One region of the Enterobacter sp. Li2LvB3 genome, then DNA from elsewhere that is predicted to be linked to it. Evidence: predicted binding sites of a transcription regulator. Region 1 holds the regulator's gene; each other region holds the start of a gene.
The links. Region 1 encodes PhoB, which activates phosphate uptake and scavenging genes when phosphate is short. Its sites were predicted from a motif close to CTGTCATAAAACTGNCNNAT; they were not measured.
Positions count from the first base shown of each region.

Region 2: the regulator PhoB is predicted to act here: its motif matches at 9,079-9,098, upstream of uvrB (excinuclease ABC subunit UvrB).
Region 3: the regulator PhoB is predicted to act here: its motif matches at 2,567-2,586, upstream of kdgR (DNA-binding transcriptional regulator KdgR).

Region 1 is NZ_JBSICG010000013.1:21,470-32,158, reverse strand. It holds gene brnQ (branched-chain amino acid transporter carrier protein BrnQ) at 1-1,045, opposite strand, end outside; gene phoR (phosphate regulon sensor histidine kinase PhoR) at 1,455-2,750, opposite strand; gene phoB (phosphate response regulator transcription factor PhoB) at 2,772-3,461, opposite strand; gene sbcD (exonuclease subunit SbcD) at 3,649-4,854, shown strand; gene sbcC (exonuclease subunit SbcC) at 4,851-7,982, shown strand; gene ACS603_RS12260 (hypothetical protein) at 8,095-8,256, opposite strand; gene mak (fructokinase) at 8,368-9,273, opposite strand; gene rdgC (recombination-associated protein RdgC) at 9,397-10,311, shown strand; gene ppnP (pyrimidine/purine nucleoside phosphorylase) at 10,361-10,648, opposite strand.
Region 2 is NZ_JBSICG010000005.1:227,137-237,825, forward strand. It holds gene clsB (cardiolipin synthase ClsB) at 1-367, shown strand, start outside; gene ACS603_RS06560 (lysylphosphatidylglycerol synthase domain-containing protein) at 367-1,329, shown strand; gene ACS603_RS06565 (Bax inhibitor-1/YccA family protein) at 1,421-2,128, opposite strand; gene moaE (molybdopterin synthase catalytic subunit MoaE) at 2,193-2,645, opposite strand; gene moaD (molybdopterin synthase sulfur carrier subunit) at 2,647-2,892, opposite strand; gene moaC (cyclic pyranopterin monophosphate synthase MoaC) at 2,885-3,370, opposite strand; gene moaB (molybdenum cofactor biosynthesis protein B) at 3,374-3,886, opposite strand; gene moaA (GTP 3',8-cyclase MoaA) at 3,911-4,900, opposite strand; molybdenum cofactor riboswitch at 4,888-5,022, opposite strand; gene yvcK (uridine diphosphate-N-acetylglucosamine-binding protein YvcK) at 5,249-6,157, shown strand; gene uvrB (excinuclease ABC subunit UvrB) at 6,832-8,847, opposite strand; gene ACS603_RS06605 (ABC transporter ATP-binding protein) at 9,599-10,321, shown strand; gene bioD (dethiobiotin synthase) at 10,284-10,689, opposite strand, start outside.
Region 3 is NZ_JBSICG010000001.1:273,778-284,466, reverse strand. It holds gene ACS603_RS01365 (MBL fold metallo-hydrolase) at 1-692, opposite strand, end outside; gene ACS603_RS01360 (YebO family protein) at 716-1,003, opposite strand; gene mgrB (PhoP/PhoQ regulatory lipoprotein MgrB) at 1,078-1,221, opposite strand; gene ACS603_RS01350 (YobH family protein) at 1,382-1,621, shown strand; gene kdgR (DNA-binding transcriptional regulator KdgR) at 1,684-2,475, opposite strand; gene ACS603_RS01340 (MFS transporter) at 2,654-4,027, shown strand; gene htpX (protease HtpX) at 4,077-4,958, opposite strand; gene prc (carboxy terminal-processing peptidase) at 5,152-7,200, opposite strand; gene proQ (RNA chaperone ProQ) at 7,220-7,909, opposite strand; gene ACS603_RS01320 (GAF domain-containing protein) at 8,006-8,503, opposite strand; gene yebS (membrane integrity lipid transport subunit YebS) at 8,636-9,919, shown strand; gene ACS603_RS01310 (PqiB family protein) at 9,888-10,689, shown strand, end outside.

The DNA of each region.
Region 1 (10,689 bases):
GATAAATGGCCGTCAGCACCGGAATGGAAACCTGAATCAGGTGGCTCAGCCCCAGATTCGATACCGCCATTGAGAAAATGCCCAGAATAAACACCAGCGAGCGGTAAGAGAGCGGCAGATACTGAGCAAAGAACTCAGCGCACGCGCAGGTCAGGCCAACGGCCGTCACCAGACACGCCAGGAAAATCAGCACCGCAAGCAACATGCTGCCCGCACCACCGAAGGTGTGCTGCACGTAAGCATGAAGGATAGCCGCACCGTTCGCGTTCTGTTCAACCAGCATAGCGCTATCTGAACCCAGGCGGAACAGCGCCAGATACAGCAGCGTCAGGCCCACACCGGCCATCAGGCCAGCCCAGATGGTATAGCGGGTCAGCAGACGCGCTTCGGTCACGCCACGGGAACGCGCCGCGTTCACAATAACGATACCAAACACCATCGCGCCCAGCGTATCCATGGTCAGATAACCGTTCACAAAACCGTTGGAGAACGCCGCATTTTTATAGGCATCCATCGCATCGCTGATAGGGCCAGCCGGCCAGATGATAGCCGCAACGGCCAGCACGATCAGCGCCACAATTTTCATTGGCGCCAGGAAGTTCCCCACGGTATCCAGCAGCTTGCCCGGATAAAGAGAAACCAGAATGACAATCGCGAAGTACACCAGGCTGTAGATAAACAGCGGCATCGCACCGTCGCCGGTCAGCGGAGCAATCCCCACTTCAAAAGAGACCGTTGCCGTACGCGGGGTCGCAAACAGTGGGCCAACAGCCAGATAGCAGACCGTCGCCAGCAGAACGCCAGCCACTTTACCGATCGGTGTGCTGAGGCTATCAACGCCGCCGCCGACTTTCGCCAGCGCAACGATGGTCAGTACCGGTAGACCCACGGCAGTAATCAGGAAACCAAACGCAGCAGTCCAGACGTGTTCACCCGCCTGTAAGCCGACCATTGGAGGGAAAATGATGTTGCCTGCGCCAACGAACAGCGCAAATGTCATAAAGCCCAGCGCGATGATGTCACGCGATTTTAAGTGATGGGTCATAAAACCTTACTGCCTGTGGATGTGGTGTTGAAAACGTTGAGATTTTCGCCATCCCTGACGGGACAATACAGCGGAAAACTTGCTCAATTTCAGCGGGAAATTCTCCCGTCCTGGCGTGGAGAAGAATAGTTTTTCGATTTACCACGCAAATACAGTCGGTCTGACAGTATCTGGGGGGCAATTTAAACGCTTATAACGTTTAAAGGCAAGATGGGATCGTGAAACCAGAACAATATGCCAGTATGAAAAATCAGGCCAGCACAATACGCTATTTATAAGAAAAACCCATGGCTAATCATGCGAACAAAAAAGCATCGGGCGTATAAAATTCACTCAGGTTTTACTTGGCCGCAAAGCAAACGGGCCAGCAATGGCTGGCCCGTGGAAAGGAAAAATGACACGCCTGTTGTCAGGCGATTTTTTTGGCAATTAATCGTTCCGGGATAACGAAACTGAAACGAGTTCCTTTCCCCAGCGTGCTCTGAATATCGAGACGACTTTCATGATGATTGACCGCATGTTTCACAATCGCCAACCCCAGACCGCTTCCTCCGGTCTGGCGCGAGCGCGCTTTATCAACACGATAGAAGCGTTCGGTCAGGCGAGGCAGGTGTTCCGGCGAAATACCTGGCCCGTTGTCCTCAACGCTAAACTCCGCACCTGTCGGGGTATGTTGCCAGCGCACCACAATATGCGTCCCTTCTGGCGTGTGATTTACCGCGTTATAGACCAGGTTAGAAATGGCGCTACGCAACTCATCCTCGCTGCCCAGTACTTTCAGGCCATTATCAACCTCAAAGGTCAGTTGATGTTTTTTATGGCTCAAGGTCTGCGCTTCGCGCTCTACAACGCGCAGCATCATCGGCACGTCGATAGTGTCATTCAACGCAAGCGTCGGGGCGGCCTCTATTTTCGATAACGTCAGAAGCTGTTTCACCAGCCCTTCCATCCGGTGCGTTTGCTCACGCATGGTATGCAGCGCTTTTTCGCGTGGCGCCCCTTCCAGCGTTTGCTCCTGCATCATCTCCAGATAGCCCTGCAGCACCGTTAACGGCGTGCGCAATTCGTGGCTGACGTTGGCAAAGAAATTACGTCGCGCCCCTTCCAGCTGGTGCATCTGCGTTACGTCGCGCGCCACCATTAACCACTGCTGGTCGCTGTAGGGCATCACGCGGATCTCAAGGTGACGACCATTGTTCAGTTTCAGATTATGCGGGCGGGTGAAGTCACGTTTTTTCAGATACTGCGTAAATTCAGGGTAACGCAGAAGGTTAAGGATATTCTGGCCATTATCATCCGGCCAGCGCAGCCCAAGCAGCTGTTGCGCCAGGCCATTACACCAGAAGATAGTCCCTTCTTCGGTGGTCAGAATGACCGCATCCGGCAGCGACTCCGCGCCACTGCGAAAACGTTTGATCAGGCTACCCAGCTCACGACGGCGCTTTTTATTACGCATCTGCATCTGATGCAGGCCGTAGAGCAGCGGCTCCCAGCTTCCGCTTCCCGGCGGAGGCGTCATACTGCGGTCAACCCACAGCCACCAGGAAAGGCGCAGTAAGTTCCAGAAATGCCAAATTAGCAGCCCGGTGACCGCAGCCAGTAAAAACCACGGCAAATGTCCAACGAATGCCCCCAGAATGAGGGCCGGGATACAACAAAGAATGAGTTCAAAAACGAGCCTTTTCCATGACAGACGTTCCAGCACGCGTCACACTCCTGTCATTGTTCAGAAACGGGTCGAGAAACGATAACCCGTGCCGCGGACCGTCTGCACCATACGATCGTGGCCGCTCAGCTCCAGCGCTTTACGCAAGCGGCGAATATGGACATCAACCGTCCGGTCTTCGACATAGACGTTAGTCCCCCAGACGTTATTCAGCAACTGCTCACGGCTATAGACACGCTCAGGGTGAGTCATAAAGAAATGCAATAACTTGAATTCGGTCGGCCCCATATCGAGTGGGTTTTCGCCGGTCATCACCCGGTGTGACGTTGGATCAAGACTTAAGCCCTGCATCTCAATCACCTCTTCCACCGCCATCGGCGAAATACGGCGCATCACCGCTTTAATACGGGCGACCAGTTCTTTAGGAGAGAATGGTTTAGTGATGTAATCGTCAGCGCCTGTTTCCAGACCGCGCACACGATCTTCTTCTTCACCGCGCGCCGTGAGCATGACAACCGGAATATCGCGGGTCATCGCTTCACGTTTAATGTGTTTGATGAACTGCAATCCCGAGCCGCCAGGCAGCATCCAGTCAAGCAAAATCAAATCAGGCCAGGGTTCGTTAAGTTGATTCACCGCGCTGTCATAATCTTCAGCTTCTACCGGCTGAAAGCCATTTTGTTCGAGCACGAAGCACACCATTTCACGGATCGGAGCTTCATCTTCTACGACCAGAATACGTCTCGCCATACTTTGCCCTGTCTTATCTTATTTAAGTTACAAGTTTGTAATGCGGCGTCATTATGCGTCAGATTTATGACAGATTTATGAAAAACATTACCACTATAAATGGCAAACTGTTGTTTTATTACAGCGGTTATTTTCCGTTCTCTGAAAGTTTATAATCCTATCCTCATTTTTTTGCCACGGAACCGTTATGCGCATACTTCACACCTCGGACTGGCATCTGGGTCAAAATTTTTACAGCAAAAGCCGCGCCGCAGAACATGAAGCCTTCCTGAACTGGCTGCTGGAAACTGCTCAGTTGCACCAGGTTGATGCCATCATCGTTGCCGGTGATATTTTTGATACCGGGCAACCGCCAAGCTATGCGCGCGAACTGTATAACCGTTTTGTCGTTAACTTACAGCAAACCGGCTGTCATCTGGTGATTGTTGCGGGTAACCACGACTCCGTGGCAACGCTGAATGAATCCCGCGATATTCTCGCGTTCCTCAACACGACGGTCGTCGCCAGCGCCGGGCACGCCCCGCAGATCCTGAAAAAACGCGACGGGACGCCGGGTGCGGTACTGTGTCCGGTGCCTTTTTTACGTCCGAGAGATATCGTTCAGAGTCAGGCCGGGCTTTCCGGCGGTGAAAAGCAGCAGCACCTGTTGCAGAGCATAACCGACTACTACCACCAGCAGTATGAAGCAGCCTGCGCCCTTCGCGGTGAACAGGCGATCCCCGTGATTGCCACCGGACATTTGACTACCGTTGGGGCGAGCAAAAGTGACGCAGTACGTGACATTTATATCGGCACGCTTGATGCTTTCCCGGCGCAAAACTTCCCGCCTGCGGATTACATCGCGCTGGGGCATATTCACCGCGCGCAGATGATTGGCGGTAGCGAACATATTCGCTATTGCGGCTCCCCGATTTCCCTGAGTTTTGACGAGACGGGCAAAGCCAAATCCGTGCATCTGGTGACGTTTACCGCTGGCAAGCTCAGCGCCGTCGATACGCTGGACGTCCCGGTCACCCAACCGCTCGCGGTGCTCAAAGGCGACCAGGCAGCCATCACCACTCAGCTTGAGCAGTGGCGTGGCGCGGCGCAAGAACCGCCGGTCTGGCTGGATATCGAAATCACCACCGATGAATATCTGCATGATATGCAGCGTAAAATTCAGGCCTTAACGGAAGATTTGCCCGTCGAGGTGTTGCTGGTGCGCCGTAGCCGCGAACAGCGCGAGAAAATCCTGTTGAGCGCTCAGCGCGAAACGCTGAGCGAGCTGAAGGTCGAAGAGGTTTTTGAACGCCGGTTGGCCCAGGAAGAAATGGACGATGCAAAACGCGCCAGGCTGAACGAGCTGTTCGCCCATACACTGCACTCACTGAATGACGAGGAAGAGAACGCATGAAAATCCTGAGTCTGCGTCTGAAAAACCTCAACTCACTCAAGGGTGAGTGGAAAATCGACTTTACCGCTGAACCTTTCGCCAGCAACGGTTTATTTGCAATTACCGGTGCCACCGGGGCAGGTAAAACCACGCTGCTGGATGCCATTTGCCTTGCGCTGTACCACGAAACGCCGCGCCTGCAAAAAGTCTCTCAGGCGCAAAATGACCTGATGACGCGCGATACCGCCGAGTGTCTGGCGGAAGTAGAGTTCGAAGTAAAAGGCACGGCTTACCGCGCTTTCTGGAGCCAGAACCGGGCGCGTAACCAGCCAGACGGCAACTTACAGGCCCCGCGCGTGGAGCTGGCGCGCTGTGAAGACGGTAAAATCCTTGCCGATAAAGTGACGGACAAGCTTGAACAAACCGCTGCCCTGACGGGCCTGGATTACGATCGTTTTACCCGCTCGATGCTGCTCTCTCAGGGGCAATTTGCTGCCTTTCTTAATGCGAAACCCGGCGATCGCGCCGAACTGCTGGAAGAGCTGACCGGCACTGAGATCTACGGCCAGATTTCAGCACGGGTTTTTGAACAACACAAGGCAGCCCGTAGCGCCCTGGAGATGTGTGAGGCCCAGGCCGCTGGCGTGGTGCTCCTAAGTGAAGAGCAGCAACAACAGCTGCAGCAAAGTTTGCAGGTACTTACTGACGAAGAGAAAGCCCTGCTGGCGCAACAGCAGAGTCAACAGCAAGTCTTTCAGTGGCTTACGCGTCATGATGAGCTGCTGCGTGAACAGCAGCGTGCCACGGCCTTGCAGCAGCAAGCACAACAGGCACTGGCTGATGCCGGGCCGGAGCTGGCAAAACTTCAGCTTGCGCAGCCTGCTGCTGCGCTGCGTCCGCTCTGGGAGAGCCAGCGCGAGCAGACCACTCGCCTCGCGCAGACACAGCAGCAAATTGTTGAAGTAAATACTCGCTTACAGGCAAGAAACGCACAGCGGGCGCGAGTGCGCAACGGCGCGTTACGCACTCGCGAACAACTGCAAACTGACCTGACAACGCTCGCCCAGTGGCTTGCCGGGAACGAGCGTTTTCGCCAGTGGGGCCAGGAAATTGCCGGATGGCGTGCCCATTTCACCCAGTTGAGTCGTGATAAACATCAGCTTGTTGCACTCACCGCCCGCCTCGCGGAACTGCGTCAAAAGCTGGCCGGTTTGCCGGTAAGCAGCCTGACGATGACGACCGAAGAGGTTGCGGTGGCGATGGAGCAGCAAGCCCAGTCGCGCACCGCACGCCAGCGCCTGACAACACTCCACGCGCGCTATCAGCCACTACAAAAACACCTGGCACAATATGGCGAAAGCGTGCAAAAAGCCCAGGCTGAGCAGGTGACACTCAATGACACCCTCGCGCTACGCAGGCAGCAATACAAGGAAAAAAACCAGCACTATCTGGATGTCGAACAGCTTTGCAGGCAAGAAGAGAAAATCAAAAGTCTGGAAGCCGAACGCGCCCAGTTACAGGCCGGGCACCCTTGCCCGCTGTGCGGTTCAACAACGCATCCGGCGGTAACGGAATATCAGGCGCTGGAACTCAGTGCCAGCCAGCGTCGCCGCGACGAGCTGGCAAAAGAAGTCGCGGCGCTGAAAGAGGAAGGTTTGCTGGTTCTGGGGCAGGTTAACGCCCTGACCCAGCAGATCCAGCGCGAAACAGCTGAGGCGCAAACCTTATCTCAGGAAGAGCAATCACTTACTAACGAGTGGCAAGAGGTGTGCGGCACGCTGAATATTCATCTGAATATTCAGGATGATATCACCCCGTGGATGAACGAGCAGGAACACTACGAGCGCCAGCTTTATCAGTTGAGCCAGCGCCTGACGCTGCAAAAGCAGCTCAACGAGCAGGAAGAGCAGCAGCGGCAGTACCAGCAACAGTGGGCCGCAACCCGCCAGACGCTGGAACATATGCTGAGCACGCTGTCACTGAACGTGCCTGAAGAGGGTGCTGAAGCAGTCTGGCTGACCGAGCGCGAAAACGAATTATCGCGCTGGCAGGAAAATCAAACCCGACACAGCGCCATACAAGAGCGTATTAACGCCCTGACGCCACTGCTTGATACGCTGCCTGAGGCTGATAGCGCAGAGGCCGACACTATTATCCCGGATAACTGGCGCGACATTCACAATGAGTGCGTCTCCCTGCAAAGCCAGCTTGCAACTCTCCAGCAGCAGGAAGGGCTGGAAAGTGAGCGTATGCAGCAGTCGCAGACTCAGTTTGCAACCGCACTGGCAGCAAGTACTTTTGCCGATCAGGAGGCATTCCTGTCCGCGCTTCTGGATAACGACACGTATCTTCGCCTTGAACAACTGAAACAAACGCTGGAAAACCAGAATCAGCAGGCAACAGCACTCTTTGGGCAAGCGAATCATCAGCTGCAAGGACACCTGCAACTGCGCCCGGAAGGGGCTGACTGCGATGTCCCTGGCTTGCAGGCACAACTGCAACAGCTGGCGCAGAGGTTACGCGACAATACCACTCACCAGGGTGAAATCCGCCAGCAGCTTAAGCAGGACAGCGATAACCGTCTGCATCAGCAGGCATTGATGCAGCAAATCGATGAGGCCGCGCGTCTTGCCGAAGACTGGGGTTATCTCAACGCGCTGATAGGCTCCAGCACCGGCGACAGGTTCCGTAAATTTGCCCAAGGGCTGACGCTGGATAATCTGGTCTGGCTTGCCAACCAGCAGCTTAACCGCCTGCACGGCCGCTATTTGCTCCAGCGTAAAGCGAGCGACGCGCTGGAGCTGGAAGTGGTTGACACCTGGCAGGCTGACGCGGTGCGCGATACCCGCACCCTGTCCGGCGGTGAAAGCTTCCTCGTCAGCCTGGCGCTGGCGCTGGCGCTTTCTGACCTGGTCAGTCATAAAACACGCATTGACTCTCTGTTCCTGGATGAAGGGTTTGGCACGCTGGATAGTGAAACGCTGGATACCGCGCTGGATGCGCTGGATGCGCTGAACGCGACCGGAAAAACCATCGGTGTGATTAGCCACGTTGAGGCGATGAAAGAGCGAATTCCGGTGCAGATTAAGGTGAAAAAGATTAACGGGCTTGGGTACAGCAAGCTGGATAAGGTGTTTGCGGTGGAGTGATGGTGGGGTAATTCTGTGTGGTCTGGTGCCCTCACCCCGCAGGGCTGAGGGGAACATACGGCTCAGGTGGTCATTCCGTTCACTTTATGTTCCTTGCTACTCTGTTACCACATTACCGGTGAACGTGCCAGGGTGGCTCACCGCCACCACCCTGGCCACCCGGGCTCCCGGCAAGAAAATCGTCGCTTCGCGATGCCCTCAGCTTATTCCTTTCGGCTTTCGGGTCGGGCGCGATGCAGCGTCCCTGCAAGTCGCGCCCTCTCGGCGCATCCATGCGCCTCGCCCCGGCCTACAGGAAACGCATCGGCGATTTTCAGCCGGACCATGGCGCCGCTGTAACGTGTTTATTCTAATGACGCTATTTGATCGCTTAATAACAAAAAATTTATTCTGGCCACAGCCACGCCGCACCGCGCACGCCGCTGGAATCCCCGTGCACCGCTTTGCGGATCGGGGTTTCACACTCGCCGCCGAACACCCACTGTTTCACCAGACCAGGTACCGTGGCGTACAGACGATCAACATTGCTCATCCCTCCCCCCAGGACAATCACATCGGGGTCGAGAATATTCACAACATGCGCCAGTGACTTCGCCAGCCGCATTTCGTAGCGGCTCAGAGCCAGTTCCGCCACAGGATCGTGCTCTTCAACCAGGCACATGATCTCGTTGCCCTTCAGCGGTTGCCCACTGAGGCGATGATAGTCCTTCGCAAAACCGGTGCCGGAGATAAACGTCTCGATACACCCTTGTTTGCCGCAGTAGCACGGCACTTCAGCGCGATATTTCAGCTCGTCTTCGTCCATCCATGGCAGAGGGTTATGCCCCCATTCGCCTGCCGTGCCGTTACCGCCAATGTGGGAACGGCCATTAAAGGCTACCCCTGCGCCACACCCTGTTCCGATGATCACCGCAAATACCGTCTGGGCACCTGCGGCAGCCCCATCGATGGCCTCCGAAACTGCCAGACAGTTGGCATCATTCGCCAGACGCACTTCGCGGCTCAGGCGCGCGCTCAAGTCTTTATCAAAAGGCTGGCCGTTGAGCCAGGTGGAGTTAGCGTTTTTCACCACGCCGGTGTACGGCGAAATCGAGCCAGGAATGCCCATTCCCACGGTACCGGTTTGCCCTGTCGCCTGCTCTGCCATCTCGACCAGACGCGCGATCGTCTCAATGGTCTGGTGATAATCATCACGTGGCGTAGGCAGACGGTGGCGAAACAGTTGCTCCCCCTGTTCGCTCAGCGCGATGACTTCGGTTTTGGTGCCGCCCAAATCAATCCCAATACGCACAAGACACTCCTCATTATTTTGATTATCAACAGAGTAGAAGCCGGTTACCCGATTAGCAATGCAAGCACTGCGACAATTCGTTATCATGCCCGCTGATTTAACGACAAGGCCGTGGAAATTATCATGCTGTGGTTCAAAAATTTGATGGTTTACCGTCTTAGCCGCGACGTTTCGCTGCGTGCTGAAGAGATGGAAAAACAGTTAGCCGCTTACACCTTTACCCCTTGCGGTAGCCAGGATATGGCAAAAACCGGTTGGGTTCCTCCGATGGGTTCACAAAGTGACGCGCTGACCCACGCCAGCAGCACGGGTCAAATCATTGTCTGCGCCCGTAAAGAAGAGAAGATCCTGCCCTCACCAGTGGTGAAGCAGGCACTCGAAGCGAAGATCTTCAAGCTGGAAGCCGAACAGGGCCGCAAGCTGAAAAAAACCGAAAAAGATTCACTGAAAGACGAAGTGCTGCACTCTCTGCTACCGCGCGCTTTTAGCCGTTTTAGCCAGACGATGATGTGGATCGACACCGTAAACGGGCTGATCATGGTTGACTGCGCCAGCGCCAAAAAAGCGGAAGATACGCTGGCCCTGCTGCGTAAGAGCCTGGGCTCCCTGCCGGTGGTTCCTATGACCATGGAAAACCCTATCGAGCTGACGCTGACCGAATGGGTGCGCAGCGGCGCGGCGCCTCAGGGGTTCCAGCTGCTTGATGAAGCAGAATTAAAAGCGATCCTCGAAGATGGCGGCGTGATCCGCGCGAAAAAACAGGATCTGGTATGCGATGAAATCGCGGTCCACATCGAAGCGGGTAAACTGGTGACCAAGCTGGCGCTTGACTGGCAGCAGCGCATTCAGTTTGTCATGTGCGATGACGGCTCTGTGAAACGTCTGAAATTCTGCGATGAACTGCGTGACCAGAACGAAGATATCGACCGGGAAGATTACGCCCAGCGTTTTGATGCTGACTTTATCCTGATGACCGGTGAACTGGCAGCGTTAATTCAGAGTCTGGTGGAAGGCCTCGGCGGAGAAGCGCAGAGGTAACAGGCCAAAAACACAGGCCGGGTAAGCGGTAGCGCCACCCGGCTTTTTTTTATTTCAGGTAGCGACACAGATAAGACGTAGGCTCAGCAACCTGCAAATGGAACTCGCTGTGGCCAGGGACGTTGAATACTTGTCCTGCGGCAAACACTTTCCACTCGGTTTCACCAGGCAGTAATACATTCAGCGCGCCGCTGACCACTGTCATCTCTTCGGCTTCAGCCGTGCCAAAGGTGTATTCCCCTTCAGCCATTACGCCCACACTGGCGCGGCCAGTGCTGCTGCTGGTAAAACCAATGGATTTCACTTTACCGGAAAAGTATTCGTTACTTTGAAGCATGAACTGGCCCTTATATTTATCGATAAAAATCCACTATAGGG
Region 2 (10,689 bases), on a different contig from region 1:
AAAGGTCGCACTGATGGACGATCACTGGGCGACCGTTGGCTCCAGTAATCTCGATCCGCTGAGCCTGTCGCTCAATCTGGAAGCCAATCTGATCGTCCACGATCGCCAGTTCAACCAAACCCTGCGCGATAACCTTCAGGGACTGATCGTTAACGACTGCGTGCGAGTGGATGACTCTATGGTACCGAAACGTACCTGGTGGAACCTCGGTATCGGCGTGGTGGTGTTCCACTTCCTGCGCCATTTCCCGGCCATGGTCGGCTGGCTGCCCGCGCACACACCTAAGCTTGCACTGGTACACCCGCCGGTGCAGCCTGAAATGGAAACACAGGATCGCGTTGAAGTGGAAGATGGAGGAAAAACCTGATGTCACAATCCCATCCTCACTGGCACCTGGCTAAGAAAATCCTCACCTGGCTTTTCTTTATCGCCGTCGCGGTGTTGCTGGTGGTGTACGCCCGGAAAGTCGACTGGGAAGAGGTGTGGAAGGTTATCCGCAACTACAACCGCATGGTACTGCTGGGCGCGTCTGGGCTGGTGATTGTAAGTTACCTGATTTACGGCTGCTACGACCTGCTGGGGCGTGCCTACTGCGGGCACAAGCTGGCAAAGCGCCAGGTGATGCTGGTGTCGTTTATCTGCTACGCCTTCAACCTGACGCTGAGCACCTGGGTCGGCGGCATTGGAATGCGTTACCGCCTCTATTCGCGTCTTGGACTGCCCAGCAGCACCATCACCCGCATTTTCTCATTGAGCATCACGACCAACTGGCTGGGTTACATTCTGCTCGGCGGGGTGATCTTCACCACCGGCGTGGTGCAGTTGCCTGCTCACTGGTATGTCGACGAAACCACGCTGCGGATTCTGGGCATGGTGCTGCTGCTGATTATCGCCTTCTATCTGTGGGCCTGTGCGTTTGCTAAACGCCGCCATATAACCATCAAAGGGCAAAAACTGGTGCTGCCATCATGGAAGTTCGCGGTATTACAGATGGCGATTTCCAGCGCCAACTGGATGGCAATGGGGGCGATTACAGGGCTGTTGATTGGCGAAGACGTGAATTACTTCTTTGTGCTTGGCGTGCTGCTGGTGAGCAGTATCGCGGGTGTAATTGTCCATATCCCGGCAGGGATTGGCGTGCTGGAAGCGGTGTTTATCGCCCTGCTTGCCGGGGAGCACGTCTCTCAGGGAACGATTATCGCCGCCCTGCTCGCGTATCGAATGCTCTATTACTTCCTGCCGCTGGCGCTGGCGACGGTCTGTTATTTGCTGCTGGAGAGCCGGGCGAAAAAGTTGCGGGAGAAGAATGAGAAGGCACTGGCAAAATAAAAGCAAAACGGCAACAAGGTTGCCGTTTTTAGTGTTTGTTCCCTCTCCCGTGGGAGAGGGCCAGGGTGAGGGCACCAGGCCGCACCAACCTCTAGCGACGGTTGCCCAAAATCCGCAGCAGCATCAGGAACAGGTTGATAAAGTCCAGATACAACGTCAGCGCACCAAGGATGGAGTATTTGCGCAACGTTGAGCTATCGCGCACGTCAATCTGCTCGCCGATATTTTTCAGTTTCTGGGTGTCGTAGGCCGTCAGCCCGACGAAGACAATCACCCCAATGTAGGTCACCGCCCACATCAGCGCTTCACTCTTGAGCCACAGGTTCACCAGCGATGCCAGCACGATCCCAATCAGCGCCATAAACAGCATACTGCCAAAACCGCTCAAATCGCGCTTTGTGGTGTAACCGTACAGGCTCATCGCGCCGAACATCCCGCCGCTCACCACAAATGTACTGGCGATGGAGGAATAGGTGTAAACGATGAAAATACTCGAAAGCGTTAGCCCGGTCAGCGCCGAGTACAGCATAAACAGCGTGGTCGCCATGCCGGCGCTGAGCTTTTGCACCAGGCCTGAGAGGACAAACACCAGCGCCAGTTGGGCGATGATCAACCCAAAGAAGGTGATTTTGCTGGAAAAGATAAACATCATCAGATCAGGTGTATTTGCGGCGTACCACGCAATAAACGCGGTCAGCAGCAGGCCGACTGTCATCCAGCCGTACACCTGGGCCATATACGTTTGCAGCCCGGTTCGGGTCTGCTGCACTATAGAATCGGAACGCGGAAATCGGTCCATGATTCACTCCTGATTAAGATTAAGTAGACACACGTTTTAAGACTAACACATCCACGTAAACAGACTACCAACGACCAGCAGCTTGTTTATCGCTGTCACGCGATTCCACCCACCGCTCACCTTCTGGCGTCGCTTCACGCTTCCAGAATGGCGCTTTGGTTTTGAGGTAGTCCATAATAAATTCGCCCGCCGCGAACGCGCTGCTGCGATGCGCACTGGTCACGCCAACAAACACGATCTCTTCACCCGGCCACATTTCGCCGATGCGGTGGATAACCGTGACGCGCCCGAGCGGCCAACGTCCGCGCGCCTCGTCCACGATCTCCGCCAGCGATTTTTCGGTCATGCCCGGATAGTGCTCCAGCGTGAGCGCTTTCACGCTGTCGCCAAGATTGTGGTTACGCACTTTGCCAGTGAAGGTGACAACCGCGCCATCTTCATCGCGCTCCGCCAGCCAGCTGTATTCTGTACCGACACTGAAGCGGTCATGACCTACCAGAATTCGGGTTTCAGCCATTTCAGCCTCCTGTCACCGGCGGGAAGAACGCCACTTCGTCACCGGCCTTCAGCGGATGGTTAAAATCCACCAGAGTCTGATTAACTGCCGCCAGCAATTTGCCTTCATCCAGCGCCAGCGCCCAGCGGTCGCTTTGTTCTGCCAGATGTGCGCGCAGTGCGGCAACGTTATCGAATGAGGTTTCCAGGGTCAGACTATCGGTGTTGACCAGCTCGCGGACCTGAGCAAAAAAGAGCACTTTAATCATGGCTGTCCACCTTAAAATCGCCAGATTTCCCGCCGCTTTTTGCCAGCAGACGAACCGGGCCAATCACCATGTCTTTTTGCACGGCTTTACACATATCGTAGATGGTCAACGCGGCGACAGAGGCCGCCGTCAGCGCTTCCATCTCAACGCCGGTTTTCCCGGTTAAACGGCAAAGTGATTCAATTCGCACGCGGTTGTGTTCCGGCTGCGCCAGCAGGTTTACCTCAACCTTACTGAGCATCAACGGGTGGCACAGTGGGAGCAAATCCCAGGTCCGTTTCGCGGCCTGGATACCGGCAATGCGTGCGGTAGCAAACACATCACCCTTGTGGTGGCTGCCATCGATAATCATCGCCAGGGTTTCAGGCAACATGGTAACGAAAGCTTCAGCACGCGCTTCGCGCACCGTCTCGGCTTTGGCAGACACATCCACCATATGCGCTTCGCCAGCGGCGTTAATGTGGGTCAGTTGTGACATAACTTATTTCTTTAAATGGGGATGGAAATTACACGGACGGGTGCGGGCATCGAGCTGCGGCGCGATGATGTTCTCCCACGCGGTACGGCACGCTTTGGTGGAGCCCGGCATGGCAAAAATCAGCGTTTTGTTCGCTACCCCCGCCACCGCGCGTGACTGCAAGGTTGAGGTGCCAATCTCTTCAAATGAGAGCATCCGAAATACTTCGCCAAAGCCTTCTACTTCGCGATCAAACAGGGGAATCAACGCTTCGGGAGCCTGATCTCCTGCGGTAAAACCAGTACCGCCTGTAATCAGCACCACCTGCACTTCATCACCGGCGATCCACTGGGAAACCTGGGCACGGATGGCGTAGCGGTTCTCTTTAACAATCGCTTTAGCAACAATATGGTGCCCGGCTTCGTGTGCCGCATCGCGCAACCAATGGCCGGAGGTATCATCCTCTTCACCACGGCGTTCAGAAACGGTAAGAATAGCAATACGTGTCGGGATAAATTCTGCGCTTACCTGACTCATCTTCTGGTTCCTTCTTAAGACTGATTACCCGCCAATGTATGACAGGTTCTGAGTAATTCCGGTGTTGCCCTGATGCAGGAAATGGGTCTGTTTTTTATGCGTCAGCGCTTCGGAAATACGCGCTTCAAGCGCGTCCTGTTGAGAGTCGTCTTCCAGCAGATCGCGAAGGTCTACGCCACCATCCCCGAACAGGCATAAGTGCAGCTTGCCCACAGACGAGACGCGCAGGCGATTACAGCTGGCACAGAACTCTTTCTCATAAGGCATGATAAGCCCGATTTCCCCTTCGTAATCAGGGTGGCAAAAGACCTGCGCCGGGCCGTCGCTGCGCTGGCGGATCTGGTGGATCCAGCCGCGTTTCAGCAGTTCGTCGCGCAGCACCATACCGGAGATGTGATGACGACGGAACAGCTCGCTGCCCTCGCCGGTTTCCATCAGCTCAATAAAACGCAATTGAATGCGGCGTGATTTGATCCACGCCAGGAAGGTGTCCAGTTGATGGTGGTTTACATCGCGCATTAGCACCGTATTGACTTTCACCTTCTCGAAACCGGCAGCAAACGCCGCATCAATGCCGTCCATCACCTGCCGGAACTTATCCTGGCCGGTAATTGCATGGAACTGGCGGGCATCAAGGCTATCGACACTGACGTTGATCGCCGTCAGGCCAGCGTCACGCCATTTCGCCACGTCCCGCGCCATGCGATACCCATTGGTGGTTACCGCAATTTGACGGATACGGTCGTTTTCGCGCACAGCAGCGATAATATCGGGAAAGTCGCGACGCAGAGAAGGTTCTCCCCCGGTCAGCCGCACTTTTTCGGTGCCGAGTTCAGAGAACGCACGCGTGACGCGGCGCACTTCATCCACGGAGAGAAAGCCATTATTGGTGGTACTGCCAGGTTTGTAACCGTCAGGCAGACAGTAGGTGCAACGGAAATTGCACACATCGGTAATCGACAGACGTAAGTAAAAGAACTTACGCGCGAAAGCATCAGTAAGTTGTGAAGCCATGTACACCTTTCCAGATACGGGAGGCACAGTCATTTCTTTCTGTACCCTGGTGGCAAATCCGCCACGGCCAGAGCGCCATATCTTTCGACACAGGCACAAAGGCTAGAGTGTATGTTTTCAAATTCGAAAACGTGGTTTAGGCGATAGTAGCGCGGAAATCACCTCTTCGCCATTATCGGTTTTCGCTATATAATTTTATATATAGCGACATGATCGTGCATTTTCGTAACAGAATACGCAAAAACGGTACTTTCGCATTGATATACGTCATTTTGCACCGGGTGAAGCATCGTCTTTTAGGGGTAGTTAGGTTACTGTTACGCTGTTCGAACGTGATAAGGAATAGGTATGCGCAATCGCACTTTTGCGGATCTTGATCGGGTAGTCGCTCTTGGCGGAGGCCACGGTCTGGGGCGAGTGATGTCTTCACTTTCCTCTCTTGGATCCAGGCTTACAGGGATAGTCACTACAACCGATAACGGCGGTTCTACAGGGCGCATTCGTCGTTCGGAAGGCGGTATCGCGTGGGGCGATATGCGTAACTGTTTAAATCAGTTAATTACCGAACCGAGCGTGGCGTCAGCGATGTTTGAGTACCGTTTTGCCGGTAATGGCGAACTTTCTGGCCATAACCTCGGAAACCTGATGTTAAAGGCGCTGGATCACCTGAGCGTTCGCCCTCTTGAAGCCATCAATTTAATACGTAATCTGCTTAAAGTTGATGCGTTCCTGATTCCGATGTCTGAACAACCGGTCGACTTGATGGCAATTGATGTGGAAGGCCATGAAGTTTACGGCGAAGTGAATATTGACCAGCTGACCCTGCCGCCGAAAGAGCTCATGACATATCCGGGCGTTCCCGCTACGCGTGAAGCCGTCGATGCTATCGGCGAAGCGGATTTGATCCTGATTGGGCCGGGAAGTTTTTACACCAGCCTGATGCCCATTCTGCTGGTAAAAGAGCTGGCTCAGGCCCTGCGCAGAACACCAGCTCCGGTGGTCTATATCGGTAATTTAGGGCGTGAACTGAGCCCGGCGGCAGCAAGCCTGACGCTTGCGGACAAGCTCGGTATCATGGAGCAGTACGTCGGGAAAAAAATCATCGACGCGGTTGTGGTTGGGCCGAAAGCTGATGTGTCGGGGATCGGCGCACGCGTGGTGGTGCAGGAGCCACTGGAAGCCAGCGATATTCAGTATCGCCACGATCGTCATCTGCTGCGTGAAGCACTGGAGAAAGCGATTCAGGCGTTGGGTTAAGGTTTTGTTTCAGTGCGGTCTGGTGCCCTCACCCCGCCCCTCTCCCACAGGGTTGAGGGATCCCCACAAAAAATACGAGCACGGACGGCTCCCTCTCCTTTTTGGGGAGAGGGCTGGGGTGAGGGGGAACATACGGCTGTGGTGGTTATTCCGTTCACTTTATGTTCTTTGCTACTCTGTCACCACAATACCCGTGAACGTGCCAGGGTAGCTCACCGCCGCTACCCTGGCAACCCGGGCTCCCGGCAAAGAAAATCACCGCTTCGCGGTACCCTCAGCTTATTCCTTCCGGCTTATCGGGGACGGGCGGAGGTAACGTCCCTGTAAATCCGCCCTCTCGGCGCATCCATGCGCCTCGCCCCGGCCTACAGGAAACGCTTCGGCGATTTTCAGCCGGACTCACGCGCCCTCAACCTTCTCTGCGGCCTGAAAATGGCACGGTTGTTGAGTCCCGTAGAAATCGGCGAACCGCAGGCAGACGGTCGGGAGGTGAGCGCAGTGCGAAGCACCGATTTCATTGCGGGCCGCGGGGATTGATAAGGGGGCCGCGGTGGCCCCCTTATCCCGTTCACAGGTTCTGAACGAATTATTTTCTGCTGATATTAAGGTGAGCGGAATCATGCACCGTGCTTAACTGACAAGCAGTACAGCTTTTGGCTGCCATTTTGCTTTTGTTACGATGCTGCAATAAACAGATCCCGCAACTGATGCAGCTGGTCGCGGATTTGCGCAGCCTCTTCAAACTCCAGATTCTGCGCGTGTTGCATCATCTGCGCTTCCAGCTCATGAATTTTCTGCTGGAGCGCTTTTGGTGTCAGCACGACAGTATCTTCTTCCACCACTGAACGCGCCTTGCCCCGCCCTTTTGCTTTTGTTTTGGCGATGTTCTGACCCAGCGCCAGAATATCCACCACCTTCTTGTTCAGCCCTTGCGGCGTAATACCATTTTCTTCGTTATAACGCTGCTGTTTCTCGCGTCGACGTTCCGTTTCACCAATCGCTTTCGCCATCGATGGGGTTATCTTATCGCCGTAGAGGATCGCCTTACCGTTCACGTTACGCGCGGCACGGCCAATGGTCTGGATCAGGGAACGCTCAGAACGCAGGAAGCCCTCTTTGTCGGCGTCCAGAATCGCGACCAGCGACACTTCAGGCATATCCAGACCTTCTCGCAGCAGGTTGATCCCCACCAGTACGTCGAACTCGCCCAGACGCAGGTCGCGGATAATTTCCATACGCTCCACGGTATCGATATCCGAGTGCAGATACCGCACGCGCTCACCGTGTTCTTCAAGATATTCAGTCAGGTCTTCCGCCATGCGCTTGGTCAGGGTCGTCACCAGCACGCGTTCATTGATGGCAGCGCGGATACGAATCTCAGACAGAAGATCGTCAACCTGCGTAGCAACAGGGCGTACTTCGATAATCGGATCCAGCAGACCGGTAGGACGCACCACCTGGTCCACCACCTCGTCGCCCGATTTCTCCAGTTCATAGCTGCCCGGCGTTGCCGACACGTAGATGGTTTGCGGAGCAAGTGCTTCAAACTCTTCAAACTTCATCGGGCGGTTATCCAGCGCTGATGGCAGGCGGAAACCGTACTCTACCAGCGTCTCTTTACGTGCCCTGTCGCCGCGATACATGCCGCCAATCTGCGGAATCGTCACGTGGGATTCATCCACCACCAGCAGGCCGTCCGCCGGAAGGTAGTCAAACAGGGTTGGCGGTGGCTCGCCCGGCCCGCGGCCAGAGAGGAAGCGCGAGTAGTTTTCGATACCGGAGCAGTAACCCAGCTCGTTCATCATCTCCAGATCAAACTGGGTACGCTGACTTAAACGCTGTTCCTCGAGCAGCTTGTTATTCGCCAGTAGCACCTTACGGCGGTCTGCCAGCTCGTCTTTAATATCTTCCATCGCCTGCACAATACGTTCACGCGGGGTCACGTAGTGCGTTTTAGGGTAGACCGTGAAACGCTGAATGACCGATTCCACATGCCCGGTAAGCGGGTCAAACAACGACAGCCGCTCAACCTCTTCGTCGAACAGTTCAACACGCAGTGCAATATCGTCTGACTCTGCCGGGAAGATATCGATAACTTCGCCGCGCACGCGGAACGTACCACGCTGGAAGGCCTGATCGTTGCGGGTGTATTGCAGCTCTGCCAGGCGGCGCAAAATCGCACGCTGATCGATGATCATCCCCTGGGTAAGGTGCAACATCATCTTCAGGTACAGGTCCGGGTCGCCCAGACCGTAGATAGCGGACACCGAAGCCACCACAATCACATCTCGGCGTTCCAGCAGCGCTTTGGTTGCCGACAGACGCATTTGTTCGATGTGTTCGTTCACCGACGCATCTTTTTCGATAAAGGTATCGGAGCTTGGGACATACGCTTCTGGCTGGTAGTAATCGTAGTAAGAAACGAAGTACTCCACCGCGTTCTCCGGGAAGAACTCTTTCATCTCACCATAAAGCTGAGCCGCCAGGGTTTTATTCGGGGCAAGCACCATAGTGGGGCGCTGGAGATCCGCAATGACGTTGGCAACGGTAAAGGTCTTACCCGAGCCGGTAACGCCCAGAAGCGTCTGATGTGCCAGACCGTCTTCCAGCCCCTCTTCCAGGCGACGGATCGCCTCAGGCTGGTCGCCTGAAGGGCTGAAAACAGAATTCAATTTGAACGGTTTACTCATGGGCGATGACCTGATGACGTAATTAGCGGCAGGTGAGTAATTTTACTCGCAGCTGCCAGGATTGCCAGTAAAAAATACTGGATGAAAAACCAGTGGCGTGTCAGGATATTTAGAGTAGCGTTCGATTGATTAGCGTAATCCCGGTCAAAATTTAGACTGCGACAAAATAAAACACCAGCGAACCCGGGTTATCCCCAGAACTTTTTCTTTTTTAACATTTGTCAAGCCGTGTAATGAAAGTTTTGTGGCAACCAGTGACAGTTTCATTACGCTAATTGCTTTTATATAACAATTTGATTTTTAACCGATATTTTCTAAAGCCGCGTTTCGCACCAATTCAGGTGTAAGCCGCGTGTTCTCTCGCTTATCGCGTGTTTTCTAACTCTAATACACATGGTTATCCACAGGAATAGTGGATAACTGCTTCCAGCCCGTATAGACCGCCACTCAGCTAATTCCCGGTTTTTCCCACCGGTGGGGTGACAAAAAAATTTTATAGCTGTTTTTTGATGATAATCAGTTGCGTCAGACATAACGGTTTGGTGAGATCTTAATCACAATTCAGTGATTTTATCGCTGCACCACAACTCAACACCGCCAGCACTGCCACTGTGCAATTCCGTGCCGCATCCCTACCTTGCCCCAGGCTCATTCCTAAAAAAGTCTCTTTTTTAATCAACTTAACGGTTCTGGCAGGAGTTTTGCACAATCCGTACGAGCCATACCCACATCGATTTTTAAGGAGAGAAACATGTTGAGTCTGCGTGCAGTTAATCAGTTTTACGGAAGCCAACATACGCTATGGAATGTTGATTTAGATTTACCGCCAGGCCTGTGTACGGGGGTCATTGGCCTGCCGGGTATGGGGAAAACCACGCTGATGAACTGCATCGCGGGAAATTTACCCGTTGATAGCGGAACAATCATCTGGCATGAAGCGGGGGCACCACCGCGCGATCTGCTCAGCCAGCCACCTGAACAGCGAAACCGACCTGGCATTGGCTACGTCTCGCAGGACAGACGGATTTTCTCGCAGTTGACCATTGAAGAGAATCTGCATATCGCGATGCGGGCCACGGGAAAGCCTGATGCCTCCGCCAAAAGCGAGGTTTACGCGCTTTTCCCGCAGCTCTATACGCTGCGCCAGACACGGGCCAACGGGTTACCGCCCGATATTCAGTATCAGCTGGCGATAGCCAACGCCCTGGTGAATCGCCCGCGGGTGTTGATTCTGGATGAACCGATGCACGGCGCAGGGCCGAGCTTTGCCCAGAAGCTTGCGCAACTGTTGATAAGGCTGAACCGTGAGCTGGGTATGACGGTACTGTTAGCGGAGCAGCAGCTGTCGTTTATCCGTCGGGTTGCGGACCGCTTCTGCATGTTGTATCGCGGGCGTAACGTGGCACAGGGCCACGTTAACGAGCTGAATGATGAGCTTATTGCCCACTGGATGACACTGGAGGCAAGACGCTGAGATCCAGATAGTGACCAGTTTCGGCACTGTCGGCCCCCTCAGCAAGCCAGGGGATCTCACCCAGGCATGGCGCGGGCAGCACGCGTTTTAGTGTTGCCAGATATTCCTGATGACGCCTGCCTGGTGCGACCACATCGTTGGCTATCCAGCCCGCCAGGCGCAACCCCGCCTGCTGGATGGCCTGCGCAGTCAGCATAGCGTGGTTGATGCAGCCAAGCTTCACCCCCACCACCAGGATAACCGGGAGCTGTTCGGCCTGTACCCAATCGGCAAAGGTTTGTTGATCCGAAAGTGGTGTAAACCAGCCGCCTGCTCCTTCAACCAGTACCCACTCTGCCTGTCGCTCCAGAGCGCGTAATCCCTTCGAC
Region 3 (10,689 bases), on a different contig from region 1:
GTATAACCCGTATCACCGCTAAACCAAAAGCGATGATGACGGCTTTCAAAAACCCAGCCGCACCAGAGGGAGCGATTTCGGTTCCACGGCGTGCGCATACTCCAGTGCTGCGCGGGTACAGCCGTGAGCGTCATACCCTGCCACGTTATGCTCTGCCACCAGTCGAGTTCAGTCACATTTTTTGCTCCCCGACGACGAAACCAGCTCGCCAGACCTAATGGCACAAACACGTGCAGATCGGGGAAACGACGCAACAGATGACGAACGGTGGCGGCATCGAGGTGATCATAGTGATTATGGGAAATGACCAGAATATCGAGCTGCGGGAGTTTTTCGACAGAGATAACCGGAGGCGTTTTACGCTCGGGCCCAAGAAAAGGAAACGGAGAGGCACGTCGGGAAAAAACGGGATCGGTCAGGATGTAATTCCCGTCCATACGCAATAGCATACTGGCATGGCCCAGCCACCATACGCCATCTTCGGATAACGTGTTAAGGGTTACAGGCTGCCACCACTGCTTAAGAAAGGTGTCATAGCCCGCTGCGGGCGGTTTAGGCAACCCGGCTGATTTACGCTCTTTTCGCCAGCGTTCGACATCGCCCTGCTGATGGCCAGCGGGCAGCGTATTGCGAAAACCAGCGGGGGTGTGATGCTTCAGGGAGGGGTCATACCAGGGATTTTTCCAGACCACAGCCACCTCCCGTGAATCACAGATTAACGTTCAGCCACCAGGCGAATAAAATCGTCTTCTTCTTTATCTTCAACAACCGCTTCTTTTGCCGCTTCTTTCTCTTCTGGCTCGTTGGCTTCACACAGACGGCGCAGCAAGGCATTCTGTCGTTTCTGCTGATCGAGCAATGCTTCCAGTAACTCAATTTGCTCGTTTGTACGGGAACTGGCGCGATTGACGAAAAACCACAGAACCAAACCCACAACCATAATAACCAAAGAGATAACCAGGGACGCCATGCTCAGCAGCCCTGAATTCAGTAACTCACCCATTTCACCACCTCAATAAAAACGTCTATTTTACCACTGGCGCGAAGGAAGGAAATCACCTTGAGAAAAAATGAGTCTTACCACTGAATAAACTTATTGATTGCACAAACGCCACTGAAGAACTGTACATCCTGATCGCACATCACATTGATAGTCTGCGTCCACAACACCACGCATGCTATCAGCACGATAACCAGAATTACCCAGCGTATTTTTTTCACTCCACACTCCGTCTTATGACCTGATGTAACCAGGTTAGCATGGCTATCTTAAACAGGGGCTAACTGTACTGTCATCAAGTACTTTTCGGAATAGTGCACTTGTTTCATTGCGTAAACCCGTTACGCTTAAAGGCATGACAACTAACAAAAAGAGGCAATGATGCATTTTATCATTCGCACTATTATTGCACTGGCCATTATCTGGATTGGCCTGTTGTTAACCGGATACGGTGTACTTGTGGGAAGTACCGAAAATGCGGCGGGCTTAGGTATTCAGTGTAAGTATGTGACGGCCCGTGGAGTCAGTACTGCACAATACCTGCATTCAGACAGCGGCTTCATTGGGTTAACGAACTGTCCGGTGCTGCGCAAGATGACGGTTGTTATCGATAACGGTTAACACCATAACGGGAATTAATAAAAAAACGCCGCGATTACGCGGCGTTTTTATCTTAGCCTGGATTAAAACGGATACTCGTTATAACCCATCTGCTCGGAGATTTTACGCGCAGCGGTATGCAGCATCGCTACATACTCGTGCAGACGTTCCTCAGAGAAACGCAGTGTCGGGAATGAAATACTCAGGCCGGCAATCACCACCCCGAAGCGATCAAACACCGGCACACCGATGCAACGCAAACCTTCTTCCTGCTCTTCGTTATCTTCGCCGTAACCCTGCTCGCGAACCTTATCGAGAACCGTTAACAGCTCATCAGTGCTGGTGATGGTTCGCTCGGTGCTGCGTTTATATTCCACGCCATCGAGGATCTGGGTCACTTCTTCACGATCGCGCCAGGCCAGCAGCACTTTACCGATTGCAGTACTGTACAGCGGGTTACGACGGCCAATGCGCGAATACATGCGCAGGTTGTACATGGAGTCAATTTTGTGGATGTAAACAATGCTGTCTTCATCCAGCGCCCCCAGGTGAACCGTCTCTTTGGTTAAACGAGATAATTCACGCATCTGGATATCGGCGCTGCGAATCAGATCGACGTTCTGGAGCGCGCGGGCGCCCAGTTCGAACAGTTTCAGCGTCAGAGAATATTTTTCAGATTCGCCTTCCTGCGCGACATACCCTAAAGACTTCATGGTTTGCAAAAAGCGATAAACGGTGCTTTTCGACATCATCACACGCTGCGACAACTCTGTAATACCAATTTCACGCTCTTCTCCGAGCGCCTGTAAGATGCCAAACACCTTCAGCACGGAAGAAACAGAATCTGGCTGCTTATCCAAATCTGCGATTGCCATTTATCACCTCATGGAGAGTGTTTTATAAAAATCAGAACCGGTTTTTATTATAAATTCCTGTCATGATACCTGCAATCAATCCCTGTTTACTTCGTTACAAATCTGCGACATAAAACGGAATTAACAATGCTAAAGTAGTTACTCTGAGAATAATTTCACGTTGAGCTTTTTATTCCCCATGGAAAAAATTCCTTCTGATGGACTGCCTTTACCCCAGCGGTACGGCGCCATTGCCACCATTATTATCGGTATTTCGATGGCTGTCCTTGACGGTGCAATTGCTAACGTTGCCCTGCCAACCATCGCCAGCGACCTTCATGCCTCACCCGCCAGTTCCATCTGGATTGTGAATGCGTACCAGATAGCAATCGTGGTTTCTCTTCTTTCGCTCTCTTTCCTCGGTGATATGTTTGGCTATCGCCGGGTCTATCAGTGCGGTCTGGTGGTCTTTACGCTCACCTCACTTTTCTGTGCCCTGTCGGATTCCCTGCATACACTTACTCTCGCCCGTATCGCCCAGGGATTTGGCGGCGCGGCATTGATGAGCGTGAATACGGCCCTGATACGCCTTATCTACCCGCAGCGCCATCTGGGACGCGGCATGGGGATAAACTCCTTTATTGTCGCGGTGTCCTCGGCGGCCGGGCCAACCATTGCCGCTGCAATCCTCTCCGTTGCATCGTGGCAGTGGCTTTTTGCCATCAACGTGCCTCTTGGCATCATTGCTATCGTCTTTGCCCTGCGCTACCTCCCGGCAAATGGCCCGAAAAACACCATGCCGCGATTCGATTTACCCAGTGCGGTGATGAATGCGCTGACCTTCGGTCTGCTGATCACCGCCCTGAGTGGATTTGCTCAAGGTCAGTCCATCACCTTAATCGCCGCAGAAATTGCCGCGATGCTGGTTATCGGCTTCTTCTTTGTTCGCCGCCAGTTGTCCTTGCCTGTGCCCCTGCTGCCAGTTGATTTGTTACGCATTCCACTGTTTTCACTCTCTATTGGTACGTCAATCTGTTCATTCTGCGCGCAGATGCTGGCGCTGGTATCTCTGCCCTTCTTCTTACAGAGCGTGATTGGCCGTACTGAGGTTGAAACGGGGCTGTTGTTAACCCCGTGGCCGCTGGCCACGATGGTGATGGCACCGTTGGCAGGTTATTTAATTGAGCGGGTTCATGCCGGGCTGTTGGGTGCACTCGGTCTGGTGGTGATGGCAACAGGGCTATTCGCTCTGGCATTGCTCCCCTCCTCGCCCTCTGACCTGGATATTATCTGGCGAATGATCCTCTGCGGCGCCGGGTTTGGTCTGTTCCAGTCACCGAACAACCACACCATTATCACTTCCGCCCCACGCCATCGCAGCGGTGGTGCCAGCGGAATGCTGGGTACGGCACGTTTACTTGGACAAAGTACCGGGGCTGCGCTGGTCGCTCTGATGTTTAACCTCGCCGGTCAGAATGGCACACACGTGGCGCTGTTTACCGCCGGGACACTCGCTACCATTGCTGCGATTATCAGCGGGCTTCGCGTCACTCAGCCCGGTGTTCAGGCATAAAAAAAGCCGGGCGGAGTGGCTCCTGCCCGGCTCTTCATCACAAACTGCGTTACTTCAGGTATTCCCCACTACGCAGCGCTTCGATACGTTTATCCAGCGGCGGGTGAGACATAAACAGCTCACTCAACGATTTAGATTTACCGTTGATGCAGAATGCCATCATGCTGGTTGCTTCCTGCGGCTCGTAGCTGGTTTTCAGACGCTGCAACGCGGCAATCATCTTTTCACGCCCTACCAGTTTCGCAGAGCCCGCATCCGCATGGAATTCACGGTGACGAGAGAACCACATGGTAATGATGCTTGCGAGAATACCAAACACCAGCTCCAGTACTATCGACACAGCGAGATAGATCAGCGGGTTACCGTTGCTCTCTTCACCCTCGTCACGGTTTCCGCTCATAAAACCAGCGGCAATCTGCGCCAGGATACGCGAAATAAAGATAACAAAGGTGTTCACCACGCCCTGAATCAGAGTCATGGTCACCATGTCACCGTTGGCAATATGGCTAATCTCGTGAGCGATAACCGCTTCGGCTTCGTCACGGCTCATGTTCTGCAACAGACCAGTGCTGACCGCAACCAGGGATGCATCGCGGCGCGCGCCCGTGGCGAACGCATTGATGTCCGGTGCATGGTAAATGGCGACCTGCGGCATGGCGATACCCGCCTGTTGCGACTGCTGCGCAACAGTGTTCATCAGCCACCGTTCCATATCGTTACGTGGCTGCTCAATGACCTCACCACCCACAGATTTCAGTGCCATCCACTTCGACATCAGCAGAGAAACGAAGGAACCACCAAAACCAAACAGCAGCGCCATAATCAAAAGACCCTGAACGCTGCTCGACTGAATTCCTGTCAGGCTTAGCACGAGCCCGAATACCACCATAACCGCCAGGTTGGTGAGCAGGAAGAGCGCGATTCGCATCATAATTTTCTTTTAACCTCAGTTTAACAAAACGCACTATGCGATTACCCACATCGTATGGGTATTGCATCTATTTTCAAGGATTCGACGGGCGTAAGTCACCAGAAAGACACAACTTTACACAATTGAAAAGCTGATTGACGGGAGGATGCAGAACTAAAAAGAACAGGCACAATTACTTGTGCCTGTCTGGGGGTTATTTTGCCGGTGCAGGCTGCACGGCTGGCTTGTCTTTTTCAAGATTCGCCAGGTCGAGAGCGATATGCACCGTCTCGTCCAGATACGGATCTGGCTCCTGGTAATCTTTAGGCAGATCGTCCAGTTTTTTCAGCAGCGGTTTGCCTTCACGTTTGAAGCGATCGTTGATACGCGCCAGACGGGTTGCATCATCTTCCGTGTTCTCTTTCTCACGCTGTGCGTAATTCAGAGAAGCAATGTTCCGTTTATCTTTCATGGCATTGAAACGCGCAATGTCTTTCATGATGTACTGGAACTCAGGATCTTTTGCGATGCGATCGTTATGATCTTTCAGCAGTTCAGGACCAAACTGGGTCATGTCACCGGATTTCACATATGTCGCGGCGTTGATGCTATCCCACGGCAGTGCGTTATCTTCAAACTTCTCGCCGGTTTCTGTCTCTTCCGTGCCCGTAGGCATCATGATATCCGGCGTTACGCCTTTACGCTGCGTACTGCCGCCATTCACACGATAGAACTTCTGAATGGTGTACTGTACGGAACCCAGCGCTGGCCATTCAGGGCGCAGCATCTGATCGTAAATACGGTTCAGAGAACGGTATTGCTGAACAGTACCTTTACCGAAGGTTGGCTCACCCACAATCAGCGCACGGCCATAATCCTGCATTGCAGCCGCAAAGATCTCAGAAGCTGAAGCACTGAAGCGATCGACCAACACCACCAGCGGGCCCTTGTAATAAACCACACCATCGGTATCAGAGTCTTCACGCACTTTACCGTTGTTATCGCGTACCTGAACCACCGGACCAGACGGAATGAACAACCCGGAAAGTGAGACGGCTTCGGTCAATGCACCACCACCGTTGCTACGCAGATCGATGATAATGCTGCTGACGTTTTGCTTTTCCAGTTTCTGCAACTGCACTTTTACGTCATCCGTCAGGCCAACGTAGAAGCCAGGAATATCCAGAACACCGACCTTCTCTTTACCCACGGTTTTGACCGACATTTTCACCGCGCGGTCTTCCAGACGGATACGTTCGCGGGTCAAGGTAACGATACGGGTTTTGGTGCCTTTACCGGCAGGCAGGACTTCCAGGCGAACCTTGCTGCCTTTTGGTCCTTTGATCAGCGCGACAACATCATCCAGACGCCAACCGATAACATCAACCATGCTCTGCCCGGTCTGGCCGACACCGACAATACGATCGCCAACGCTAATCGCTTTGCTTTTGGATGCAGGGCCACCCGCCACCATGGAGTTGATGACCGTGTAATCATCGTCCATTTGCAGCACCGCACCAATACCTTCCAGAGACAGGCTCATTTCAGTATTGAATTGTTCGGTATTACGCGGGGAAAGGTAGTTGGTATGCGGATCGATTTCGTGGGCAAACGCGGTCATTGCCAGCGAGAACACATCTTCACTGTTGGTTTGCGCCAGACGACGAATGGCCGATTTATAACGACGCGTCAGCGTGTCACGGATCTCTTTTTCGTCTTTGCCGGCGAGCTTAAGGCTCAGCTCGTCATATTTTACCTTTCCGTCCCACAACGCATTCAGCTCGGCTTCATCTTTCGGCCAGGGAGATTTACTGCGATCCAGATTAAAGGTGTCATTTCCGGTGAAGTCCATCGGACGTTCCAGCACTTTCAGCGCGTACTGGTAACGTTCAAAACGGCGCTTCTGTGCCAGATTATACAGGTCGTAGAACAGATCCAGCTTACCGGAGCGCAGTTCATCACCCACGTCGGCCTTACGTTTTGCGAACTGTTCAACATCGCTGGCCAACAGCACGTTATGGCTGTAGTCCAGCAAGTTTAAATAGCGGTCGAAGATTTTGGCCGAAAAGGCCTGATCGAGATCGAACTGACGATAATGCGAACGAGTAAAGCGTGACGTCACACGCTCACTCACCGTCGCGTGCTGAGTCTCTTCCTTTAAAACCGGAATTTGATCAACACGCGTAATATCGTCCACTGCGAAAGCGTGACCTGTTATAGCAAACAGGCCCGCCAGCGCGGTGAGCTTAAAAAAAGTGTTCATGCCAGGCTTGGCCTCCGTTTCAGAACAACAAGTGTTCTGCGCGTACAATCATTGACATACCAGAAGTCAGCTGTACCCGAACGCCATCTTTGGTGATTTCCAGTACGGTGGCGTCCATAGCATTGTTACCCGCTTTGACCTTCAGCGACTGACCCACGCTCAGTGCGTTGATGTCAGAAACTGGGGTGTGGCGCGGCTCTTCACGAGGCACACGCGGGGCTTTCGCTGCTGCTGGTTTGTCGGTACGCGGTTTACGATCGTTATTCTCATTGCGACGTGGGGCAGGACGCGGTTTGCGCTCACGACGAGGCGCTTCTTCCTGACCGTTTGCCGCTGCGGCTTCGCGTTTTTTCGCTTGCTGCTCAGCACGTTGTGCCTGAACACGGGCTTTCGCTTCTTCCAGCTGCTTACGAGCGTGCTCTACGTGCTGTTCGTCCAGCTCACCGCAAGGGTTGCCGTCGAGATCGACACGCGTCGCGCCCGCTTTGATACCGTACAGGTAACGCCAGCTCGAAGTATAAAGACGTAAGGCAGAACGCAGCTGAGTTTTGCTGAGATTCATCTCACCTTCAACGCGTGCTACCAAATCCTGAAAAATACCGACTTTCAGGGGACGAGCTTCACCTTCAGCGCTAAAGCACTGTGGGAAACGCTCGGCCAGAAATGCGATAACTTCTTTACTGCTATTCAACTTAGGTTGATTTTCCATGAAATTTCCTGATTACAACGGACGTTGCCAACAAGCGCAGGCATGAACAGGCGACATTATAATGACGCCATCAGTAAATGCTACGTTATCCGTTGATTATCCTGCGACGCTCGCAAAGAATTTTTGATAATCGGTGGCTGCTAATACTTTTTCAAGATGAGCGACCAGCTCGCGAAGCCCCTGCTCATCTTCAGTTGTGAAGCGGCTGAAGACCGTACTGTCGATGTCCAGAACGCCAATAATCTGATCATTCACCACCAGCGGAAGAACGATTTCAGAATTACTGGCCGCATCACATGCAATATGTCCGTCAAAGGCGTGGACGTCTTCTACACGCTGAACCTGGTTTGTCGCAACTGCAGTGCCACATACGCCACGACCTACAGGAATGCGCACACAGGCGATTTTCCCCTGGAATGGCCCAAGCACCAGCGTCTTATCTTCAAGAAGATAAAAACCGGCCCAGTTAACGCCGGAAAGACGTTCAAACAATAACGCACTTGTATTTGCCAGAGTGGCTAAAAAGCTGGTTTCACCTGCCATTAATGCCTGGAAGTCGCGGTTGAGATCCGCGTAGAATTCTGTTTTGTTCATTATACAATCACTTGGTTGTCTTACAAAATCACCGCATAGCCTATTAAAATAAGCATTAAATGCGTTCATGCTCAAGATGAATCAGTTCATGAGTTAATATAACCTTCAACAATACTTATCTGTGCGCGACTGATGGCTCTAAAAACACCCAAAATTACGCCGGCAAAAAAGATAACAGTCCATGCGGTAAGCGATGCGCTGCCTCGTGCACATTATCAGCGTTGTCCTCAGTGCGATACGCTTTTTACGTTGCCGAAGATGAAATCGCACCAAAGTGCATTTTGTCCCCGCTGCGACGCAAAAATCCGCAGTGGTCGCGACTGGTCGTTAACCCGGCTCGCGGCGATGGCGGTGACCATGCTGATGCTGATGCCTTTCGCCTGGAGCGAACCGCTGCTCAAGCTCTATCTGCTTGGCGTTCGCATTGATGCCAACGTGTTGCAAGGTATCTGGCAAATGACCCGTCAGGGCGACCCGTTGACGGCAGCGATGGTGCTGTTTTGTACCGTTGGCGCGCCGCTGGTATTGGTTGCGTCCATTGCCTACCTGTGGTTCGGCAACATTCTGGGGATGAACCTGCGCCCTGTGCTGCTGATGCTGGAAAAGCTCAAAGAGTGGGTAATGCTCGATATCTACCTGGTCGGCGTTGGCGTTGCTTCTATTAAGGTACAGGACTATGCATTTTTGCAGCCAGGCATTGGCCTGGTGGCGTTTCTCTCACTGGTGTTGCTCAGTATTCTGACGCTCATCCATCTCAATGTGGAACAACTCTGGGAGCGGTTTTATCCCCAGCGACCTGCCACGCGCCCCGATAACAACCTACGCGTGTGTCTGGGCTGCCACTATACCGGCTTGCCCGACGCCCGTGATCGCTGCAAACGCTGCCATATCCCGTTAAGATTACGCCGCAACAACAGCCTGCAAAAATGCTGGGCGGCACTGATTGCTTCGGTGGTGTTACTGATACCTGCGAACATGCTTCCAATTTCAATCATTTATGTTAACGGAGGTCGACAGGAAGATACTATCCTCTCGGGTATTATCTCGCTGGGTCACAGCAACGTTGCCGTGGCCTCCATTGTATTCATCGCCAGTATTCTGGTGCCATTTACCAAAGTTGTGGTGATGTTTACGCTGCTTATCAGCATTCACTTTAAATGTGAGCAAGGATTACGCACGCGCGTCCTTCTCCTGCGGCTCGTCACCTGGATTGGTCGCTGGTCGATGTTGGATCTGTTTGTGATTTCGTTGATGATGTCGCTCATCAATCGCGATCAGTTACTTGCTTTTACAATGGGACCCGCAGCTTTTTACTTCGGCTCTGCGGTGATATTGACTATTCTTGCAGTGGAATGGCTGGATAGCCGCTTACTTTGGGATGCACATGAGTCAGGAAACGCCCGCTTCGCCGACTGAAGCGAGAATTAAAACAAAACGCCGCATTTCGCCATTCTGGTTGCTGCCGGTCATCGCGCTGATGATTGCAGGCTGGCTCGTCTGGACGAGCTATCAAGATCGCGGTAATACCATCACCATTGATTTCCAGTCCGCGGACGGCATTGTCGCCGGACGAACCCCTGTTCGCTTCCAGGGTGTGGAAGTGGGTACGGTTCAGGATATTACGCTGGGAAAAAGCCTGAATAAGATTCAGGTTCGCGCCAGTATTAAATCCGATATGCAGGACGCCCTGCGCAGTGAAACACAGTTCTGGCTGGTTACGCCAAAAGCCTCGCTGGCTGGCGTATCGGGCCTGGATGCACTCGTGGGCGGGAACTACATCGGCATGATGCCCGGTAAAGGCGAACCCCAGGATCACTTCACCGCCCTGGATACCCAACCCAAATACCGTCTCAACAACGGTGATTTGATGATTCACCTGCAATCCCCGGATTTGGGCTCGCTGAACAGCGGTTCACTGGTCTATTTCCGTAAAATCCCTGTCGGGCGTGTCTATGACTACACCATCAACCCCAACAAACAGGGGGTGACTATTGACGTCCTGATCGAACGCCGTTTCACCAATCTGGTCAAAAAAGGCAGCCGTTTCTGGAATGTTTCTGGCGTGGACGCAGACCTGAGCCTGAGCGGCGCCAAAGTGAGACTTGAGAGTCTGGCGGCCCTTGTCAATGGTGCCATCGCGTTCGACTCCCCGGACAATTCCAGCGCAGCAACAGCAGACGATACCT